DNA from 3 places in the Arthrobacter sp. 10L430 genome. Region 2 is predicted to be linked to each of the others. Evidence: riboswitches for the same ligand, from Rfam matches in the RefSeq annotation. Region 2 holds a riboswitch; each other region holds the start of a gene.
What was found. Region 2 has a riboswitch for S-adenosylmethionine ahead of metX (homoserine O-acetyltransferase MetX). Riboswitches for the same ligand answer to the same signal wherever they lie in the genome.
Positions count from the first base shown of each region.

Region 1: it holds a riboswitch for S-adenosylmethionine, as region 2 does, so the genes downstream of both, AC1DDG_RS12115 (DUF1737 domain-containing protein) here and metX (homoserine O-acetyltransferase MetX) in region 2, are expected to answer to the same signal.
Region 3: it holds a riboswitch for S-adenosylmethionine, as region 2 does, so the genes downstream of both, AC1DDG_RS01245 (aminotransferase class V-fold PLP-dependent enzyme) here and metX (homoserine O-acetyltransferase MetX) in region 2, are expected to answer to the same signal.

Region 1 is NZ_JBFTJD010000011.1:132,718-140,165, forward strand. Features, by position in the region: gene AC1DDG_RS12095 (EAL domain-containing protein) at 1-60, shown strand, start outside; gene AC1DDG_RS12100 (PLP-dependent cysteine synthase family protein) at 106-1,155, opposite strand; gene AC1DDG_RS12105 (aromatic amino acid ammonia-lyase) at 1,152-2,807, opposite strand; gene AC1DDG_RS12110 (NtaA/DmoA family FMN-dependent monooxygenase) at 2,812-4,107, opposite strand; SAM riboswitch class IV at 4,295-4,410, shown strand; gene AC1DDG_RS12115 (DUF1737 domain-containing protein) at 4,424-4,732, shown strand; gene AC1DDG_RS12120 (rhodanese-like domain-containing protein) at 4,729-5,148, shown strand; gene AC1DDG_RS12125 (O-succinylhomoserine sulfhydrylase) at 5,149-6,357, shown strand; gene AC1DDG_RS12130 (hypothetical protein) at 6,379-6,564, opposite strand; gene AC1DDG_RS12135 (transketolase) at 6,746-7,448, shown strand, end outside.
Region 2 is NZ_JBFTJD010000002.1:186,723-194,170, reverse strand. Features, by position in the region: gene AC1DDG_RS03145 (NAD(P)/FAD-dependent oxidoreductase) at 1-318, shown strand, start outside; gene hutI (imidazolonepropionase) at 330-1,547, shown strand; gene AC1DDG_RS03135 (DeoR/GlpR family DNA-binding transcription regulator) at 1,653-2,462, shown strand; gene AC1DDG_RS03130 (histidine phosphatase family protein) at 2,496-3,176, opposite strand; gene AC1DDG_RS03125 (CPBP family intramembrane glutamic endopeptidase) at 3,282-4,061, shown strand; gene AC1DDG_RS03120 (VOC family protein) at 4,160-4,798, opposite strand; SAM riboswitch class IV at 4,986-5,101, shown strand; gene metX (homoserine O-acetyltransferase MetX) at 5,114-6,295, shown strand; gene AC1DDG_RS03110 (MFS transporter) at 6,534-7,448, shown strand, end outside.
Region 3 is NZ_JBFTJD010000001.1:279,057-286,504, reverse strand. Features, by position in the region: gene AC1DDG_RS01265 (DoxX family protein) at 1-391, shown strand, start outside; gene aroA (3-phosphoshikimate 1-carboxyvinyltransferase) at 398-1,792, shown strand; gene rsgA (ribosome small subunit-dependent GTPase A) at 1,776-2,891, shown strand; gene hisN (histidinol-phosphatase) at 2,958-3,770, shown strand; SAM riboswitch class IV at 3,940-4,053, shown strand; gene AC1DDG_RS01245 (aminotransferase class V-fold PLP-dependent enzyme) at 4,089-5,498, shown strand; gene AC1DDG_RS01240 (class I SAM-dependent methyltransferase) at 5,575-6,333, shown strand; gene AC1DDG_RS01235 (metal-dependent transcriptional regulator) at 6,365-7,081, shown strand; gene AC1DDG_RS01230 (fluoride efflux transporter FluC) at 7,122-7,448, shown strand, end outside.

The sequences.
Region 1 (7,448 bases), on a different contig from region 2:
GACTGGAACGCCTGGACAGAGTCTGAACGCGAGTCCGCCGCGAGCGGCCCCGCTTCCTGACAAAGGGGCCCCGCTTCCTGATGCAAGCAGGTGCGGGCCGGGGAACTACTCGTCTGCCAGGTCCGCGGCCAGATGGATGTGGTTGTCCGCCAGCCACACAGGATTAAAGGCCTTGCTCAGGTAGTTGCTGCCGGTGTCCGGAGCTATCGCCACCACCACTGACCCGTGCGGCGCCGCCCGCGCCACGCGGAGTGCTGCCGCCACGGTCAGCCCCGAGGACGGTCCCAGGGACAGGCCCTCCTCATTGAGCAGCCGGTGCAGCGTGGTGTACACCTCGTCGTTCGGGATCCGGAGAAACCGGTCCAGGAGGCCGCGGTCAAAGACCTTCGGCCAGTCGGGCTTGGGCCAGGAATTGCCCACGCCGTCCACCAGGATCTGTCCGGGGTGACCGCCGCTGTAGACCGAGCCGTACGGATCGGCGCCGATCACCTCCACGTGGCCGGCGGACTTCTCTTTCAGGTACCGGCCGTTCCCCGTGATGGTGCCCCCAGTGCCGACCCCCGCCACGAAGTGCGTGATCCTTCCGGCCGTCTGCTCCCAGATTTCCGGGGCCGTCCCCTCGTAGTGCGCCCGCGGGTTGGCTGGATTGTCGAACTGCAGCGGCCGCCACGCGCCCGGGGTTTCGGCGGTGATGCGGGCAGCAACCGCCCTCGCATTTGCCGGCGAATCCGACGGGGCGCTCCAGTCCGTGAACAGGACCTGTGCACCATAGCGCCGCAGCGCCTCAAGTTTTTCCGTGGAGATGGATTCGCCTGTCACCACCACCACAGGATGCCCGGTGAGGGCTCCGATCAGGGCCAGCCCGATCCCGGTGTTCCCTGACGTACTCTCCACAATCGTGCCGCCGGGCTGCAGCTCGCCGCTGCGCTCGGCCGCGCGGACCATGCTCAAGGCCGTCCGGTCCTTGATGGACCCGCCCGGGTTCTCCGATTCCAGCTTGGCGAAAACCGTGCTGCCAAGGCCCCGGCTCAGTACGGGCAGGGGCACCAGCGGCGTGTTGCCCACCTTCGCCAGCACGGACCCGGCGTCTGCCCCCAGATCCACGACTGGCGCCGCATGCCGTGGCGGCTCGTGCCTGCCTGTCATGGTGCTCATGTTTCTCCTCCCGACCCGTCCACGTCACCCGGCGGCGGGAGTCGCAGCTCCGGGAGCACCGCCAGCAGTTCCCCCAGTTCGTCCCGTCCCCGCTCCACCAGGGCTGCCGCCGGCAGCTGCTCGGCCAGCAGCTTTGATAAAAGGACGACGACGGCGCCGGTCCCCTTGCCGAGCGGCCGCACCTCATCCGCGGACTCGCTCCCGCGGGTGTGCGCCGACTGCGCTTCCGCCAGCAGATAGGCGGCCGTCAGCGCCTCGATCGTGAGGAGTCTGCCGGCGGCCTCCACCGAGCGCTCCAGCTGCTGGAGCGCCAGCGGGGCCAGCGTCGAGTGGTCCTCCACATCGGCGGACAGCGTGGGGGCGCCCAGTGTTGCAGGCGCCGCGAGGAACTTCAGTTCGGCCGCCATCCCCGCGGCCGAATACCAGAGCAGGCCAGGCAGTTCCTCGGACGCCAAGGCCGTGCCGCTGCGGGCCGCCGCCAGGTTCAGCTGCCGGATGAGCCGCTGCGGCGGGTAGAGCTTGGCGATCCGCCGTTCACTGCTGATGCCCACGTGCGCCAGTCCCAGGCGCAGGGCTTCGAAGGCCAGCGCCAGCTGCATCGGCTGGAAGTTCCCGCCGGAAACCATCCGGCCGGCGACCACATCCGTCAGCGGGTTGTCGCCCCGGCCGTTGAGCTCCACCTCGAGCGCATCGGCAAGGGCGGTGACCTGGGCGCGGAAGGCTCCGTGCGTCTGCGGCGCGGCACGGAAGGACAGGGCATCCTGCACCGAGGCTTCACGCCGTGGGTCCTCCAGCCAGCCGCCGCGCACCAGCCGCCGGACATTGGCGGCCGAGATTCTTTGGCCGTCCACCGCCTTGGCCGACTGCACGGCCGGCGAAAACGGGCTGAGGTTCCCGCCGCCGTCGTACCTTGCGGTTGCCTCCAGCGACAGGGCGAGCGCGGTATCCGCGAGGTCGGCAAACCGCAGGAGCCGGCCGAGCTCGAGCGCGCCGGCGCCGATTGAGTAGGAGTTGGCGCTGACCAGCGCCAGTGCCTCGCCGGGGGCCAGGACCAGCGGCTCAAGGCCGGCCTCGGCGAGCGCCGCGGCACCGGCCACCAGGCTGCCGTCGGGGGCCAGCGCCTGCCCCTCGCCGATGGCGACGGCGGCCACCGCGGCCAGCTGCGTCAGGTCAGAGGAGCCCACGGAACCGTCGCGCGGAACGGCAGGAACCACTCCCCGGTTGAGCAGTTCGGCATAGAATCTGGCTGTTTCGGGGCGGACGCCCGAGCCGCCGCGGGTGAAACCGATGAGCCTCGCCAGCATGACGGCGCGCACTTCATCCGGCGCGAGCAGCGCCCCCACGCCGCTGTGGTGGTAGCGGACCACCTGAACCTGGTAGGCAAGGATGGACTCCTCCTCCACAGCCGTATCCCGGCCCGATCCCAGCAGCGTATTGAGCCCATAGACCCTGTGGCCGGAATCGATGGCAGCCTGGACCACGTCGCGGGACAGCCCCATGAGCTCCGTTGCTTCCGCGCTCAGGACGACTTCCACTGACGGATCGGCGGCGGCCTGCGCGACGTCGGCGGCGCGGAGGTGCGCCGTTCCGATCAGGAAGCTGCCCCTCCGGACTCCCGGCAAAAGGCCCCCGGACGCTCTGACGCCGGCCATGGCACTAAAAATCCAGCAGGTTCCGGCGGAACCCGCCGTCGCCGTAGCTCGTCCGCAGCAGTCCCCGGCGCCGGAGCACCGGCGCGAGTTTGTCCAGCACCCCGTGGACAGTGGCCGGATCAACGAAGCCGGAGAAGAGGAAGCCGTCCCCGCCCACCGCGGCGCCCGTTTCCTCAAGGTGGTCCGCGATTTCCTCGGCTGTGCCGACGATGCTGTCCCCCGCGCCGCCGCTCCGGGCCTGCAGGACTTCACGGAGGGTCGAGCCCGGCGGGGCAGCCTTGGAGAAGTGCTCCAGCGTTCCCTGGTTGCTGTTGGTAGTGAGGTCCGGCAAGGGCTCGTCCAGGTCGAACTGTTTGAAGTCGATGACGGACAGGTATGAGATCGAGTTGAGCTGGCTGTCGATGTCCCGCTGCGTGAGTTCCTTCCGCGCGGCACGCAAGTCCTCCGCCTCTGCTTTGGAGCCCACCACAGTGGGTTTGAGCACGAACAGCACCTTGACGTCGTCCGGGTTCCGGCCGGCGGCGGCCGCCTCGGAGCGGATGGAGTCGCGGTAGGCCTTCATGCCGTCGGCTCCGCGGGCCAGCGCAATGGCGACGTCGGCATTGCCACCGGCGAACGCCTTGCCGCGCGGGGAAGCCCCGGCCTGCACCAGCACGGGCTCCTCCGGCAGGGGTGCCGTGTTCAGCGGACCCCGGACCTTGAAGAACTCGCCGGCGTGGTGGATGGGCCGGACCTTGGTGTGGTCAGCGAAGACGCCGCCCTGGGCGTCCTCCACGATGGCGTCCCCGTCCCAGCTCCGCCAAAGCTTCCGGACCACGTCCACGAACTCCTCGGCCTTCTCGTAGCGGAGGTCGTGCTCGATCTGCTGGTCCAGGCCGTAGTTCTGGGCGGCGAGGTCGCTGCCGGACGTCACCACGTTCCAGCCCAGCTGCCCGTTGGAGAAGTGCTGGAGCGTGGCCAGCAGCCGGGCCGCGGTGAACGGCGGATAGAACGAGGCACTGACGGTCGGCACGATCCCCAGGTGCTCGGTGGCGGACAGCAGGTACGGGACGAGGGCCAGCGGATCGTGCTTCGGCGCGAACGATGCCTGCGCCAGGCTCACCTCCGCGCTGCCGCCATAGGTGTCCGGGACGGTGAGGGAGTCCTCGATGATGAACAGGTCCAGGCCCGCCCGCTCGAACTCCCGCACGGCATGCTGGTACAGCGAGGGCTTCTTCCAGTCGTAGCCGATGCCGTAGCCCGGCGTCCCCCAGCCCTGCACCCCGAAGCCGTGGCCCACAAACCATCCAAAATGCAGCATGGGACTGACTGTATTGGCGTTCGACGCATTCACTGTTGCCTGGTTTCATCCGGCGTTACGGTGGTTCATCTCCCGTCATTATCCCCCCGGCCAGCGGCTTTGTAACCGAAGCAACCGGCGTCGAGCGTTACGGAACATGACGACGGCGGCGGTGCCAGCCGCCGTCGTCGGTGTTACGTTTTTGGGGAGTAATGAGAACCGGCGCCAAGCCCTGACTGGCCGGTCGGCAACCCTCCCTTTCGCGGCGGGGTGCCTCAGGTGAATACTCGGCATATCGACCACTTCGAGCTGCAAGCGTGAGAGAAGGAGATCCGTCATGTCGGACGCCCCCGCCGGCGACACCCTGCCGTCCCAGCAGGATAAACCTGAGAAAAAGCTGTCCTACCGCCTGATCACGGGACCGGACAACCGCGACTTCTGTGAACGCATCTCCGCTGCCCTGGCGGAGGGGTATGTGCTGCACGGCAGCCCCGCAGCCGCCTTCAACGGCAGGGACGTGATCGTGGCGCAGGCCGTGATCCTGCCCGCCGCCATCGCCACGGCCGACGCAGCGGTGGCCACCGCCGTGGACCGGCTGGACTCGGACGATGACCTCAACGCCGAAGCGTTCGAGGGCCACGCATGAGCTACGCGGGAGACCTCACGCCGCAGGAGGCATGGGCCAAACTCGAAGACGGCGCCATCCTGGTGGACGTCCGCACCGAGGGCGAATGGGCCCACATCGGGATCCCGGAAACCGCAACCGCAAACGATCAGCGGAATGACCCGCTGTTCATCCAGTGGACCTTCCCGGGCGGCATCCCCAACCCTGCATTCATCGAGCAGCTGAAGCAGCAGGCTCCGGCGGACACCTCCACGGAGCTCGTTTTCCTCTGCCGGTCCGGCCAGCGCTCCATCGCGGCCGCCGTCGCAGCGACCCAGGCGGGCTTCACCTCGTATAACGTCCTCGAAGGCTTTGAAGGCGAACCGGACCGTTACGGCGAGCGCACCGTCAACGGCTGGAAGAACCGCGGCCTCCCAACGAACCTGGGAAAGAACTAAGTGACCTTCAATCAAGATGCCGCCGGCTGGAGCCCAGAAACCCAGGCCGTCCGCGGCGGGCTGGACCGCACCAACTTCCAGGAAACCACCGAACCCATTTTCCTGACCTCGGGCTTCGTGTACGAGTCCGCTGCCGCGGCCGAGCGGGCCTTCACCGGCGAGGACGAACGCTTCGTCTACTCCCGCTACGGCAACCCGTCCGTGGCCACCTTCCAGGAACGCCTCCGCCTGCTCGAGGGCACCGAGGCGTGCTTTGCGACGGCGTCCGGCATGTCGGCGGTATTCACCGCCCTGGGTGCCCTGCTGGGTGCCGGGGACCGTGTGGTGGCCGCCCGCTCGCTGTTCGGCTCCTGCTTTGTGATCCTGAACGAAATCCTGCCGCGCTGGGGCGTGGAGACGGTCTTCGTGGACGGACCGGACCTGGAGCAGTGGCGCGCTGCCCTTTCGGAGCCCACCGCCGCGGTCTTCTTCGAGTCGCCGTCCAACCCGATGCAGGAGATCGTGGACATCGCCGCCGTCAGCGGACTGGCCCATGCGGCCGGCGCCACCGTCGTGGTCGACAACGTCTTTGCCACACCCCTGCTGCAGCGCTGCGGCGACCTCGGCGCGGACGTGATCGTCTACTCCGGCACCAAGCACATCGACGGCCAGGGCCGCGTGCTGGGCGGCGCCATCCTCGGCACCAAGGAATTTATCGACGGGCCGGTCAAACAGCTCATGCGCCACACCGGGCCCGCACTCTCCGCGTTCAACGCCTGGGTGCTCACGAAGGGCCTGGAGACCATGGCGCTGCGCGTAAACCACTCCTCGGCCACCGCGCTGCGCCTGGCCGAATGGCTTGAAGAACAGCCCGCCGTCAGCTGGGTCAAGTACCCGCTGCTGAAGTCCCACCCGCAGTACGAGCTGGCCGCAAAGCAGATGAAGGCCGGCGGCACCGTGCTCACACTGGAACTCGCGACGTCGGGCGGCCGGTCCGGCAAGGAAGCCGCCTTCGCGCTGCTGGACGCGCTGAAGATCATCGACATCTCCAACAACCTGGGCGACGCCAAGTCCCTCATCACCCACCCGGCCACCACGACGCACCGCGCCATGGGCCCGGAAGGCCGAGCAGCCATCGGGCTCAGCGACGGCGTGGTGCGGCTGTCGGTGGGCCTGGAGGATCCGGAAGACCTGATCGCGGACCTGGAGCAGGCGCTCAAGCAGATCTGAGTGAGCTTGCAGCCCTGAAGCCTACTGCTGGTAGGTGATGTAGGCCTCGTACTGCACCCGCCACTTCTCCGGGTCCTTGGGATCAGGAATGGTGGTGGTGAGGAACTGAACGCTTGTCACCTGGCCCTTGAGGTACTTCAGCCATTGGGTGACTTCGTGCGCCACGTCCCGGTCGAGCTGGGCTACGTGGTGGACTTGCATAGCCATGGGAGCCTCCTTGATTGGTGGGCTGACTTTACTACCGGCGCCACCACACAGCCACCCCTCACACACGTCTATGGGCGGTGCCGGACAACTCGCGTCTTCCGCAGGCACTGGCTTGCGGGTATGACAGGTATAGGCGTTCCGGACACGAGGGCGCCTTTGAGCCGGCGAAAGGTGATTTGCGATGACCGAACATCAGGGACTGGCCCCGGCGCCGATGACCGCAGCACAGGCCGGCGTCATCGGGAGCCTGGCCGCTCAACTGCGGGTGGACTCCATCCGGTGCAGCACACAGGCCGGGTCCGGCCATCCCACGTCATCATTGTCGGCTGCGGATCTCATGGCCGTCCTGCTCGAGCGGCACCTCCGCTATGACTGGGACCAGCCATCGCTGCCTGCCAATGACCACCTCATTTTTTCCAAGGGCCACGCCTCCCCGCTGCTGTACTCCATGTACCGGGCGGTGGGCGTGGTCGATGAGGACGAACTGATCAATACCTACCGGCAGTTCGGCGGCCGCCTGCAAGGCCACCCCACACCGGTCCTGCCCTGGGTTGATGTGGCCACCGGATCATTGGGCCAGGGCCTGCCGGCCGCGGTGGGCGTGGCACTGGCCGGACGGTACCTGGACCGGCTCCCGTACCAGACGTGGGTGCTGTGCGGGGACAGCGAACTGGCCGAAGGGTCCATGTGGGAGGCCCTGGACAAGGCCGCCTACTACAAGCTCGGCAACCTCACAGCCGTCGTGGACGTCAACCGCCTGGGCCAGGACGGGCCCACGGAACTCCAATGGGACATGGACCGGTACGCCCGGCGCGTGGAAGCCTTCGGGGCCGACGCCCTCGTCATCGACGGCCACGATCTTGCCGCGATCGACGACGCACTCA
Region 2 (7,448 bases):
CCCGGCGATGTCGAGCGGCTCATAGCCCGCCTCAACACCTTGACCACGCTGGGGATCAGCGCCGTCCGCACTGCATGGACCGGCCTGCGCACCGAAGCGGCCGATGGCGTCCCCGTCGTGGGCTTCGACGCCGAGGCCACCGGATTCTATTGGCTGGCTGGCCAGGGCGGGTACGGCTTCCAGACTTCGTCTGCGATTGCCGAGCTCGCAGCGGCACAAATACTCACCGGACCCCAAAATGGCGCCGGACAGGCCACCGGTCCGGAATCCCGGACAGCGGAGGCGCTGGCCGCGACGCGTTGGTCCATCCGGCGCTGAAGAATGGGTTCATGACTACCCTCATTACCAACCTCGGCGAGCTGATGACCCAGGACCAGGAACACCGCGTCCTCCAAAATGCCGCCGTGGTGATCGAGGGCGAGCGGATCGCCTGGCTGGGGGCGGCGGCGGACGCACCGGCGGCGGACGAGTCGGTGGACGCGGGCGGCAGGGCCCTTCTGCCTGGCTGGGTGGACTCGCACACGCACCTCATTTTCGCCGGTGACCGGACGGCGGAGTTCGCAGCCCGGATGGCCGGAGAGAGCTACAGCGCAGGCGGCATCGCCGTCACTACCGGAGCAACGCGCAGCACCGGGGACTACGACCTCACCCGGCTCGCGATGGGCCGCGTGGCGGAAGCGGTGTCGCAGGGCACCACATATGTGGAGACCAAGACTGGGTACGGCCTGGACGTTGAGCAGGAGGCGCGCAGCGCGCGGATCGCGTCGACAGTGGCCGATGAAGTCACGTACCTTGGTGCGCACCTGGTGCCTGCGGACATGGACGCCGACGAGTACACCGACCTCGTGTGCGGCCCGATGCTGGATGCGGTCCGCCCGTACGTGACGTGGGCCGACGTGTTTTGCGAACGGGGCGCCTTTACCGAGGAGCAGTCGCGCCGTGTGCTTCAGGCCTGCCGCCACGCCGGACTCGGGCTGCGCGTCCACGGCAACCAGCTGGGTCCGGGCGCGGGTGTCCAGCTCGCAGTGGAGTTCGGTGCGGCCAGCGTGGACCATGTGAACTATCTGTCCGATGAGGACGTGGAGGCGCTGGCCGCCAGCTGGTCCGGCTGGAGTGCGGGGACAGGTGCCGGTTCGGATAATCGCGGCACCGTGGCCACCTGCCTGCCGGCGTGCGACCTTTCCACCCGGCAGCCCCTGGCGCCCGCCCGCCGGCTCCTGGATGCCGGCGTGCCAGTGGCCCTGGCCTCCAACTGCAATCCCGGGACGTCGTACACGAGCTCCATGGCATACTGTGTCACCACTGCAGTGCTGCAGATGCGGCTGACCGTCCACGAAGCGGTCCGCGCGGCGACGTACGGCGGGGCCCTTGCGCTGGGGCGCGGGTCCGGGACCGACGTCGACGGCGAACGCGCGGTGGGCTCAATCGCCGTCGGGCACCGGGCTGACTTGCACCTGCTCAACGCACCGTCGGCCACGCACCTGGCCTACCGCCCGGGCATGCCGCTGACGCACGCGGTCTGGCGCGCCGGAGTGCGCGAGAGGTAACCCTGATCCCTGGGGATAATGACGGGAACTGATCGTTTAGGGTCTGTTACAATCAACAAACGTCACTTTCTGGTGACGGTTTGATCCCCGAGAGGCTAGCTACGCATGACCCGCACCGACCGACTGACGGCAATCCTTGATCTCCTTGCCGAAACCGGGCAGGTGGAGGTGGAGGAAATCGTCACCCAGCTCGGCGTTTCGCCGGCAACGGCCCGGCGGGATCTGGACAGCCTGGCCAACCGGCGTCTGCTGACCCGGACCCGGGGCGGAGCCACGACAGGTGCCCTGGCCTACGACCTGCCCGGCCGGTACAACCGGGACGACCACGCGGCCGCCAAGCAGCAGATTGCCCTCGCCGCGTCCGCGCTTATCGCGCCCGGCATGGTCATTGGCCTCTGCGGCGGAACCACCAGTACCGCCCTCGCGCAGATCCTGGCAACCCGCGAGGACCTCAATTCCCCGTCCAACCAGCCCACGCTGACGGTGGTCACCAACGCCATCAACATCGCCGCCCAGCTGGCGGTGCGGCCCAACATCAAGGTTATGGTGACCGGCGGCATCCTGAACCCGCGGTCCTATGAGCTTGTGGGCCCCTACACGGACATCATCATGCAGAAGGTGGTGCTGGATATCGCGTTCATCGGCGTCAACGGCATTGATCCCGAAGTGGGACCCACCAATACCGGAGAAGGCGAAGCCTCCGTCAACGCTCTGCTCGCCAGCAGGGCCAGCATTTCCTATGTCCTTGCGGACTCGTCCAAGGTGGGCCGTCGGGCTTTCGCCACTATGGACGGGTACGCGTTCACGCGGCTGATTACCGATTCGGGTATCTCGGCCCAGGACAAAGCCGCCTTTGAAGCCATCGGCACGGACGTCATTGTGGCGCCGGAAACGCCCCGCACACGCAAGTCCTAAGGACGCTCCGGCCCAGGGAGAACCGCGCAGGCCCTAGAAGAACACGGGAGGTGCGTCGAGCACTGTCTCGTCCACGCGGCGCTGCACCCATTGCGTGAACGGCTGGTCGAGTTCGTACTTGCCGTCCTCGGTGCGCATCAGCATGCGGATCTCAGCGTTGTCCGGGTTGTTCAGCGACTCGAAGTATTCTACGGACCAGTGGAACCAGCGCATGCAGAACAGGCGCATGGTGAGGCCGTGCGTGACAAGGAGGGTATTGGCGGAGTAGTCCGGCTTGGCCCAGTGGCGGTAAAGAGTCTCCATGAATGACGAAATGCGGTCGTAGACGTCCGACCCGGACTCGCCCTCCCGGAAGCGGTAGAAGAAATGCCCGTAGGCGTTGCGCAGTTCTTTCTGGTCCTCGATTTCGCCGGCTATTTGGAAATTCGCCCAGTCCTGCTCACGGAGCCGCGGCTCCTCGACGACCCGTTCCGTGAGGGAGCCAAGGTTGAGCGCTTCGAGTGTCTGGTAGGCGCGCAGGTAGGGCGAGACGTAGACGGACACCTCTTGGCCGTCCAGCTCGCGCCGGATGCGCTCACCGGCAGCCTTGGCCTGCTCAATACCCAGGGGAGTCAGCGGAATCCGGTAGTCGGGCACCCTGTTGTAAATGGAGGTGTCGGCATTGGCGGCGGACTGGCCGTGCCGGATCATGATGATTTTCCCGGGCGCACTCATACTTCCCCAGCATAGGGGCCGCCGCGGAGGAGACAGGTTCCTGAAGTACTACAGTGTCCGGAAGCCAAACAGGAAAGTACCAGCAACTGCAGGCAAGATAGGAACATGTTGGTTCCTTCCCGCCGTCGCCTGCGGATCGAAGTCTGGATAGTCCTGGGACTGTCGTTGGGGCAGTCCGCCGTGTACTCCGTGGTGCAACTCCTGGACAAGATGACCCGGGCGCCGCTGGCGCAGGGCACATCCACGCTGAACCGCTCGCAAAGTACACGGGAATATTTCGATCTGACGTACCAACTCCTGGACATCATCTTCGCGCTGGTGCCCCTCTTGCTGGTGATCTACTTCCTGACGGAGCACCGCCAGACGAAGGCAGGAACGGGCTACGTGGGTGGCTCTGCATTCCAGAAGCTGGGTTTCAATTTCGCCCGCCCCGGAAGGGACCTGCTGCAGGGCGTGGGGCTGGCCGCTTTGATCGGCATACCATCACTGGGCCTCTATGCGGCGGGGCGGGCGCTGGGCATCACGACGGCGATCATCCCCAGTGCCCTGAACGCGTACTGGTGGACGGTTCCCGTGCTGATTCTCTCCGCGGCGCGGCACGCGGTCGTCGAGGAAGTCATCGTGGTGGGCTACCTCCTGGACCGGTTCGGGAAGTTCGGCTGGTCCATGCCGCTGTCAATCTTTGCCAGTTCCATGCTCCGCGGCAGCTACCACCTGTATCAAGGGTTCGGGCCCTTCATTGGCAACGCCATCATGGGCGTGGTGTTCGCCTGGGTCTACACCAAAACCCGACGGGTGATGCCCCTGGTCATAGCCCATGCACTGCTGGACATTGTGGCGTTCGTCGGCTTCAGCCTGTTCGGAAAGGCCGTCGGGCTGGGCTAGGCATTGGGTAATCAGGCGTTAAAGTAATTCGGCCGCCATCGGTGGGTGACGTCGTTGGCACCCGCTGATGGCGGCCGAAGCTTGTTGGCAGCGCTGCGTCAGATTGTGACGGCGCCCGCTGCAGTTTCAAACGTGACGGACAGGATGCCCGGGGTTCCGTGCGGAGCCACCCAGTTCACGGCGACGTCCTCGAGGGGCCGCTCTACAGGTTCGCCGAGCCATTCGGTAACGCGCTCGGCGGAGCCTGCGATGGTGAGACTGGACATCTTGACGTTGCTGTCATAGGCGTTGGACGGGTGAAGCCCCGGATCGCCTTCCCACTTGAGCATGTACGGAACCTGCGGGTCTGCAATGAGGCCCAGGATTCCGATCTGCTTCCACACGAGTTCACGGCCGTCCGGGAACTTGCGGTTGCCGTTGACGGCGGAACGTCCCAGACGGTCCTCAAACGGGGCGAGGTCGTCCACTTCGACGCACCATCCCATCCAGCCGCCACCGGCAGCGGACCGTGCGCGCACGGCCTGCCCGAACGGAGCTTTATCCGACGCCGGGTGGTCCAAGACCTCCACGACCTCAAGGTACTTGTGCCCGGCGAGCGGGATAATCATGTTTCGGGTTCCGAAACGGGGGTGCACTCCACCCTTCACGGCTTCGACGCCGAGGGCGGACGAAATACGTTCGGTGGTGGCAGCCAGGCCATCGTGTTCACAGGCGTAAGAGACGTGATCCATGCGCATGCCCTCATCTTGGCATCTTGTGACGCGGCTCTCAGCTAAGGGCAGCCTAACCCTCATGGGACGTCCGGGCTGTGCGGAAGTTTCGTCGCAAGCTTTGAACGGCTTTGGCTCCCGATGGTGTTGCCGGGAGTCACACAGCCGTCACAATCTTCGCGTGGGCGGCGCCCTCTTTCGTAAACTTGCCCTAGGTCATGAGTGCCAGCAACAGCCCCGGCTTGCTGGCCGGCAACCCTCCTTCCGCGGTGGGGTGCCCCGGGTGAAGACCTGGCCCGCCGGTCAGCTGGCGGCGGGCAAGCGCGTAGAAGAGGTTTACCTATGACGATTTCCGTCACCCGCACAGAAGTTCCGAATGTCGAAGTTACGGATGGCGCTGCGGTTCCCGTTGGCACCGCGGTTACGGACGGCACGGCAGTTAAGGATGGGACAGTCCAGTACGTCAGCATCGGCAACCTTGAGCTTGAGGCCGGCGGATTCCTGCCCGACGTTACCCTCGCCTATGAAACCTGGGGGACGCTCAACGAGGACTGCTCGAACGCCATTCTCGTGGAGCACGCCCTGACGGGCAGCACGCACGTTACCCGCGGCACGGATGACGAAGAAGGCTGGTGGGAGCAGCTGGCCGGTCCCGGCGCCCCGGCGGATACGGACAGGTTTTTCGTCGTCTCCATCAACATCGTCGGCGGCTGCTACGGATCCACGGGGCCGTCGTCGGCTGCTCCGGACGGCAGGCCGTGGGGTTCACGCTTCCCGCTGGTCACGCTCCGCGACACCACCGCGGCCGAAGCGCGGCTTGCGGACCAGCTGGGCATCAGCAGCTGGTACGCCGTCCTTGGCGGCTCCATGGGCGGAGCCCGGGCGCTGGAGTGGGCCGTCACCTACCCGGAGCGGGTGCGGCGCTGCGGCGTTATTTCCATCGGCGCCAGCAGCACGGCCGAACAGATCGCCTTCGCGCAGGCACAGACGCTGGCGATTCGGCAGGATCCTCACTTCAACGGCGGCGACTACTACGCCGGCCCGGTGCCCGAGGCCGGACTGGCGCTGGCACGGCGGATTGCGCACATCACCTACCGGTCCGCGCAGGAGCTGGATTTCCGGTTTGGCCGGAACGCCCAGGCCAGCGAGGCGCCGTTGCAGGCGGATGCCCTTGCTGCCCGCGGCCGGTACCAGGTGGAAAGCTACCTGGACCACCAGGGGAGCAAGCTCGTGGGGCGCTTCGACGCCAACAGTTACATTGCAATCACCGAAGCGCTGATGAGCCACGACATCTGCCGCGGGCGCGGATCGCTGAAGGAGACTCTGGCGCGGACCACCGCCGACTTCTTTATTGCGGCCGTAAGCACAGACCGGCTTTACTTCCCCTCGCAGTCCCGGGAGCTAGCAGACGCACTGCCGGGGGACGTGGACGTCCATGTGATCGAGGCGCCGATCGGCCATGATGGCTTCCTCACCGAGATTGGGCAGCTGGACGCGCAGCTCCGGGGAGTCTTTTTCGCCTGAATCTTGCTTGAATCTTCGCCTGAGCCGACGCTGAGCGGACGCTGCACCCAAGCTGGACACCCTGGCGCCAGCATCTCCCGAATGTGCATTTATGCAGATGCGTTCTGCACTTTTTGTCGTTGAGCTTGCAGCAATGGCAGACCATACTCGTTGGAACCGGTGATTCGTGGTGCACATCACACACGTCCGCCAAAGTCAGGTCCCAGTGGCGTCGAGGGAGACGCCGAAGGAGTTCACAATGAGTACGGAAAACTCCGCCGCAAGGCGCGTAGAGGAACCCGATGTCAAGGCATCAGGCCTAAAGAAAGTCGTTACGGCCTCCATGGCCGGCACAGTAGTCGAGTGGTATGAGTTCTTCCTCTATGCCTCCGCAGCCACCCTGGTGTTCGGCAAGATGTTCTTCCCCAATTCGGGGACGGAGCTGGACGGGATCATCGCCGCATTCGTCACGTACGCGGTCGGCTTCGTTGCCCGGCCTATCGGCGGCATCGTCTTCGGCCACTTCGGGGACAAGTTCGGCCGGAAGCAGCTGCTCCAGCTGAGCATCATTCTCGTGGGCATTTCCACGTTTGCGATGGGCTGCCTGCCCAGCTTTGCGCAGATCGGCTACTGGGCACCGGCCCTGCTGGTGTTCCTGCGCTTCGTCCAGGGCTTCGCCGTCGGCGGCGAATGGGGCGGCGCAGTGCTCCTCGTGGCAGAGCACAGCCCGAACAAGTCGCGCGGGTTCTGGGCCAGCTGGCCGCAGTCCGCCGTTCCGATGGGCAACCTGCTGGCCACCGGCGTCCTCTTCACCCTGTCCTCCACGCTGTCGTCCGCGGACTTCCTCGGCTGGGGCTGGCGCGTTGCGTTCTGGCTCTCCGCGGTGATCGTCATCATCGGCTACTACATCCGCACCAAGGTCCAGGACGCACCCATCTTCCTGGAGGCCCGCAAGGAAGTCACGGTCGAGAAGAAGGGCTACGGCGTAGCCGAAGTGTTCAAGCGCTACCCGCGCGGCGTCTTCACCGCCATGGGCCTGCGGTTCGCGGAGAACATCCTCTACTACCTCGTCGTTACGTTCTCCATCACCTACCTGAAGGTCGTGGTCCAGACCGACACTGCCCGGATCCTGCTCCTGCTGCTCGTGGCCCACTTCATCCACTTCTGCGCCGTG
Region 3 (7,448 bases), on a different contig from region 2:
CCTGGCCCGGGTGATCGGCGGAACCCAGGTGGGCGCCGGCGTCCTGTTCGCCGTAGGCAAGTTCGCGCGGTTGTCCGCTACCCTCCTGGCCATCATCTCAGCGCTGAACGCGTTCGTTGAATGGCGCAGTGCGGACATCAGCAGCAAGGAAGGCCGGGACGCACGCCGCAACCAGCTGCTCAAGAACGTCACCCTTACCGGCGGCGTGCTGCTGGCCTCCGTTGATACCGCGGGCAAGCCAAGCCTTGCCTGGCGCGCGGAGCACCTCGCAGCTGACGCCCGGAAAACGGCAAGCCACCTCGCCGCGGACGCCCGCAAGACCACCGGAAAGAAGCTGCACAAGGCCGACAAGGCAGTCCGCAAGGCCGTAGACCACGCGGTAGGGGCATAGGCACGAATGACAGGATCCATCACGGACGCGCCCGCTGACCACACCGGCGCCGCTCCGCACTGGCCCGCGCCGTTTGCGGAGCAGCCGGTGGACGCCACCGTGCGCGTCCCCGGTTCGAAGTCACTGACCAACAGGTATCTCGTGCTTGCGGCGCTGGCCGACGGGCCCTCCCGCCTGCGTGCCCCGCTGCACTCCCGGGATTCCGCGCTGATGATCGGTGCGCTCCGGCAACTCGGCGCCGACGTCCGCGAGGTGCCGGGCGACAGTACCTTCGGCCCCGACCTCGAGGTGACGCCCATCCCGTCCGGTTCCGGCGCCCTGGACGTCGCCATCGACTGCGGCCTGGCCGGCACTGTCATGCGCTTCGTTCCGCCCCTGGCAGCCCTGCGCCACGGTGTCGCTGTGTTCGACGGCGACCCGCACGCCCGGGAGCGGCCGATGGGAACCATCATCCAGGCGCTGGCGGCCCTCGGCGTCACCGTTCGCGGCGACGCCGGCGGGACACCCTCTTCCCTGCCCTTCCGCGTTGACGGGACGGGAGAGGTCCGCGGCGGCCATCTCGTCATCGACGCGAGCGCGTCATCCCAGTTTGTGTCCGCGCTGCTGCTCGTCGGCGCACGCTTCACCGAAGGCCTGCATCTCGAACACTCCGGAGACGCTGTCCCAAGCCTTGACCACATCAACATGACCGTGGCCGTGCTGCGCGGCGTGGGTGTGGAAGTGGACGACTCCACTCCGAACCACTGGATCGTCAGCCCCGGGCCGATCCGTGCCTTTGATGAGAAAATCGAACAGGACCTGTCCAACGCCGGGCCGTTCCTGGCCGCGGCCCTCGCCTCGGGCGGCACTGTGCGGATCCCGGACTGGCCCGAACACACCACCCAGGTGGGCGATCTCTGGCGGAGCATCCTGACGGATATGGGCGCGTCCGTGACGCTGCAGGACGGAACGCTGACCGTCACCGGAGGCAGCGAGATCACGGGCGCCGACTTCGCGGAAACGAGCGAGCTCGCCCCCACTGTCGCTGCGCTCTGCGCCCTTGCCACCGGCCCGTCACGGCTTAGCGGCATCGCACACCTCCGCGGGCACGAGACAGACCGCCTTGCCGCACTCGTCACGGAAATCAACCGGCTGGGCGGAGACGCCGAAGAGACGGGCGACGGGCTGATCATCCGGCCCGCAAAGCTTCATGGCGGTGTGGTCCGCAGCTACGCTGACCACCGGATGGCCACTGCAGGCGCCATCCTCGGACTGGCCGTGAAGGGCGTCGAAGTCCAGGACATCGGCACAACGGCCAAGACCATGCCGGACTTCCCGCAGCTGTGGGCGGACATGCTCACACAGCGGACCGGCCGCACCCAGGGGAACGACGCAGGGACCAGCGGTGGCACGCAGCACTGAGTCCTGGGACGAATCCGACGTCCGGATCCGCCCGAACAAGAAGGGCTCCCGTCCGCGCACCAAAGACCGTCCCAGCCATGACGATGCCGTCACCGGACGCATCATCACCGTTGACCGTGGCCGGTACACGGCAGTGGTGGGTGAGGACTCCGGCGACGAGCGGACGATCATCGCCGCCCGTGCCCGCGAGCTCCGCCGCTCCCCCGTGGTTGCCGGCGACTTCGTATCTCTCGTGGGTGACGTGTCAGGTGCTCCGGACACGCTCGCCCGGCTCGTAAAGATCCAGGCCCGGAAAACGCTCCTGCGCCGGAGCGCGGACGACACTGACCCGATTGAACGCGCTGTGGTGGCCAACGCGGACCAGCTGGTCGTCGTGGTGGCCGCCGCCAATCCGGAGCCCCGCACCGGTTTCATCGACCGCGCGCTGGTGGCCGCCTACGACGCCGGCATCGAGCCGCTGCTGCTCGTGACGAAGGCAGACGTCAAGGACCCCACCGAGCTGCTGGACAACTACCGCCATCTCGACTTCCCCGTCATCATCAGCCGCACGGCGGACTCTGCGGCGTCGGGCATCGACGCCCGCTCCGATGATGGCCTGTCCGCACGCCTCGACCTTGACGCCGTCTCCCAGCTGCGCGCCCACCTGGACGGCAAGGTGACTGTCATGCTGGGCCACTCCGGCGTCGGCAAGTCCACCATGGTGAATGCGCTGACCGGCGCGGAGCGGGCAACCGGCGGCGTTAACGCCGTGACGGGACGCGGCCGGCACACGTCGTCGTCGGCCCTCGCGCTCAAGCTCGCGGACGCGCCCACCGGGAGCTGGATCATCGACACCCCGGGGATCCGCTCGTTTGGCCTCGCGCATGTGGACCCGGACCGAATCCTGCATTCCTTCCCTGACCTGGAGCCCGGCACCGAAGCCTGCGAACGCGGCTGCAAGCACGATGCAACCGCCGTCAACTGCGGCGTGGATGCCTGGGTGGAAGCCGGCCATGCAGGCCCTTCCGGGCCTGCGAGGCTAGCGTCCCTGCGCCGCCTGCTGGGCACCGATCCGCGCATGGAGGCCCAGGAAGCCAAGGAACTGGGAAGCGTCAGCTAGTCTCCCCGGCGGCTCCGGCATGCGGACATCCCCGCCCCGCCGGTCCTTTGACGGTAGTTTGGAACCATGACCCAACCCGCTTCGAGCTACAACGATGACCTGCGACTGGCCCATGTACTGGCGGATTCCGTGGATGACCAGACCATGAGCCGGTTCAAGGCGCTGGACCTTAAGATCGAAACCAAGCCCGACCTGACGCCGGTCACGGATGCCGACAAAGCCGCCGAGGAGTCCATCCGGGGCCAGCTCTCCCGCTCCCGCCCCCGCGATGCCGTCCTCGGCGAGGAGTTCGGCAGTTCGGGCCACGGTTCCCGGCGCTGGATCATTGACCCCATCGACGGCACCAAGAACTTCGTCCGCGGGGTGCCGGTGTGGGCCACGCTGATTGCGCTCGTCGATGAAGGCGAGCCCGTGGTGGGTGTCGTCAGCGCCCCGGCACTCGGCAAACGCTGGTGGGCAGCCAAGGGCGCGGGCGCGTACATGGGGCGCTCCCTTGCCGCAGCCACCCGGCTGAAAGTCTCGAATGTCTCAAATCTTTCGGACGCTTCGCTGTCCTACTCGAGCCTCGGCGGCTGGAAAGAACGCGGGAACCTGGACGAGTTCCTCGCCCTCACCGAAGACGTCTGGCGTACCCGCGCCTTCGGGGATTTCTGGTCCTACTGCATGGTGGCGGAAGGGTCCGTGGACATTGCCTGCGAGCCGGAACTGAACCTGTATGACATGGCTGCGCTGGTGCCCATCGTCACCGAAGCCGGCGGCCGCTTCACCTCGCTTGAGGGAACCGACGGCCCGTTCGGTGGCAACGCACTGGCCACAAACTCCATCCTTCATTCGGAGGTCCTCAAGCGGCTCAACCCGCAGCTGGACGACCTGCTGTAGTTCGGTCCAGCAAACTTTCGAAGAATTTTCGACGGCGGGCGTCCCCTCAGGAGGGCGTCCGCCGGCGTATCTTCGGCATTCCGGCCAGATGAAGCGGGGCTGTAACAAACCGCTTAACATTCACGTTGGCCTTTTCCATCGCCCGCCGGGATGTCCTACGCTCTTTACAGGTCACGAGTGCCAGCGCGAAACCCCGGTTTGCTGGCCGGCAACCCTCCATTCGCGGTGGGGTGCCCCGGGTGACGACCAGGCCGGTCCGGAACGGACCCGGCAAGCGCGGATCCCCGTCACAAAGGGGTCCTTTCACAGCGAGGTCCCATGACTACTGCAACGTTCTCCTCCAACACCGGCGCCGGCCTGCTCGACGATCGCATTGCCGCTGCCGGACGGCCGCTGGCCGCAGTTACCGGCGCCGAGATCCAGGCTCCGCTGATCCAGGGCGGCCACGTGCGTTACGCCAACCTCGATTACGGCGCGTCGGCACCTGCGCTGTCCGTGGTGTCGGCTTACCTCAACGAGATCCTGCCGTTCTACGCCAGCGTGCACCGCGGCGCGGGTTACGCATCGCAGATCAGCACGTCGGTCTATGAGAACGCCCGGAACATCGTCCGCGACTTTGTCGGCGGCCGCCCGGATGACTCCGTAATCTTCACGCGCAACACCACGGACTCCCTCAACCTGCTGGCAGGCTGCCTCCCGGTGGAGGACCACCACCACACGGGGGAAGTCCTGTACCTCGACATCGAGCACCACGCCAACCTGTTGCCCTGGCAGGGCGTGCCGCACCGCAGCGTGGTGGCATCCGCCACCCTCGAGGCCACCATCGCCAGCCTCCGGGCTGAACTGGAGCACGGCGACGTCAGCCTCCTCGCCGTGACCGGCGCCTCCAACGTCACCGGCGAAATCCTGCCGATCCGCCGCCTCGCCGCGCTGGCGCACGAGTTCGGCGCCCGGATCGTTGTGGACGCGGCACAGCTCGCTCCGCACCGCCGCATCAACATCGCCGCGGACGACGTCGACTATCTCGCCTTTTCCGGCCACAAGCTCTACGCGCCGTTCGGTTCCGGCGTCCTGGTGGGACGCCCTGACTGGCTCGACGCCGGCACGCCGCACCTTGCGGGCGGGGGCGCTGTCAGTGAAGCCCGGCTCGACGGCGTCAGCTGGACCACCGGCCCCGCCCGGCATGAAGGCGGTTCGCCCAACGTCCTGGGCGCTGCCACCCTGGCCCGCGCAACGCAGGTGGTCGCTGCCCTGGACCAGGAGCGCTGGCACGCCCACGAGGCGGCCATCCGGTCCTTCCTCGTCGAGGGGCTGCGGAGGATCGAAGGCGTCACCGTGCACCAGATCTTCTCGGACACCGACGCGGACAACGACACGATCGGCGTAGTGAACTTCTCCGTGGAAGGCTACGACGCCGGCCTGGTGGCGGCCTACCTTTCCGCCGAACACGGCGTCGGACTCCGCGACGGCCGCTTCTGCGCCCACCCGCTGCTCAAGCGCCTGGGACTTCCGTCCGGCTCCCTGCGCGCCAGCTTTGGCGTAGGTTCGCGGCTCGAGGACGCCCAGCGGCTCCTCGCCGGCATCGAGGAACTGCGCCGCACCGGCCTTGGCTGGGACTATGTGGTGGACTCGGGACGCTGGGTTCCGGCCAACGACACCCGCAGCTACCCGGACTGGGCACCCAACACGCCCGGCACCGCCGGCGCGGCCCCCTGCGCGCTGGACTGATCCCGGCACTCCGCCAGGGCGCTCCATGCGGTAAATTCGAAGGGTAAATTTTCAGCCTGCCCTAAGGAGACGGCGCGTGGCACGCGGTGGCCCCAAACTCGACCAGTGGCGGCGTCAGGAACTCGGGCAGAGTTTCCAGGACGGCGGCGAACACTACCACCGCGTCCGTCCCGGCTACCCTGCCGAGTCCGCGGACTGGATCATTCCTGCCGGCGCCCGGACAGCTGCTGACATAGGCGCCGGTACCGGCAAGTTCACCGCCTTGCTCGTGGAACGCGGCCTGGCGGTCAGCGCCGTGGATCCCTCGCCGGACATGCTTGATCAGCTCCGCGTTGCCTATCCGGCTGTGGCGGCGGGTGAGGGCACCGCTGAGGAAACGGGACTGCCCGGCTCGGCCTTCGACGTCGTGACGGTGGCACAGGCATGGCACTGGTGCGAGCCGCTGCGGGCCAGCAGTGAAATCGCCCGGATACTGAGACCTGACGGAGTGCTCGGCCTGATCTGGAACCAGCTGGATACGTCGGTGCCATGGGTCCATAGACTCTCGCGCATCATGCACGCCGGTGATGTCCACAAGCCGGACTTCCGTCCGCCCATAGGCCCCGAATTCACGGGCCTGGAAAGCCACCTGACCCGGTGGGAGGACCCGGTCACCACGGCCGACATCCTCGAGCTGACCAAGTCGCGCAGCTACTATCTCGCCGCCAACGGGGCCACCCGCGCCAAGGTCACCGGAAACCTCGACTGGTACCTCCACGACCATCTGGGTCACGCCCGCGGCGAACTGTTGAGCCTCCCCTACCTCACCCAGACATGGCGGGCCGTCAGGGCGTGATGCCGCATCCGCAACGGGTAGGCTTGGATCTGTGAAGACCAGCACGCCATCCTCCTCGATCGAGGACTACGTCAAGGTCATCTACTCTTTCACGGAGTGGCAGGACAAACCCATTACGTCGACGCAGCTGGCCCAGCGCCTTGGCGTAGCCAATTCCTCGGTGTCCGAGATGGTGCGCAAACTGAAGGACCAGGGCCTGGTCCTTCACAAGCCCTACAGCGCCATCACCCTGACCCAGGAGGGCATGCGCCTGGCCCTTTCCATGGTCCGGCGGCACAGGCTCATCGAGACGTACCTGGTGCAGGACCTGGGGTACAGCTGGGATGAGGTGCACGACGAAGCCGAGCTGCTCGAGCATGCCGTCTCCGATACATTCATCGAACGGATGGCGGCCAGGCTCGGCAACCCGACCCGGGACCCCCACGGCGACCCCATCCCTTCCGCTGACGGCACGGTACAGATGCCGTTGGCCTACCGGATGAGCGAACTCGACGAGGGCCATACTGGCAGGATCACCCGAATCAGCGACGAAAATCCGGAGCTGCTGCGCTACTTGGCCGCCGAAGAGATCGACCTGGACTCCGACGTCGAGGTCATGGGGCGCAAACCGTTCGGCGGCGCCCTCGTGGTGCGTATCGCTTCGGCGGGCAGAAGCCGCGACTTTGATCTCGCCGACGAGGTCACCTCGGCACTGTGGGTGCAGAGCGAAGCAGGCCACCCGGGCTGCAGGATGGCCGGCTCCGGATGAACGGCCACGCCATCGCCGGGCGCCCCATGACTGCGGCAGCATGAAGGCTGCGTCGGCTGATAAGGGAACCGCAGTGACGGCGGCCGGCAGCCACGGCTGGCGGACCTGGGCCGCCGTCGCCGCGGGAGGGCTGGCGGGCACAGAGCTGCGGTACGGTCTCGGCGTGCTGTTTCCGGAGTCCGCCGGCGCCGTCCCGTGGACCACGCTGGCCATCAACGTCGCCGGAAGCTTCGTCCTTGGCATGCTGACCACCATCTGGATCGCGCGGCCGCGCACTGCCTTCTGGCTCCGTGCCGCCATTGGGCCAGGTCTGCTCGGATCCTTCACCACCTTCTCAGCGGTGGTTGCTTCAGTGGACCAGCTGGCT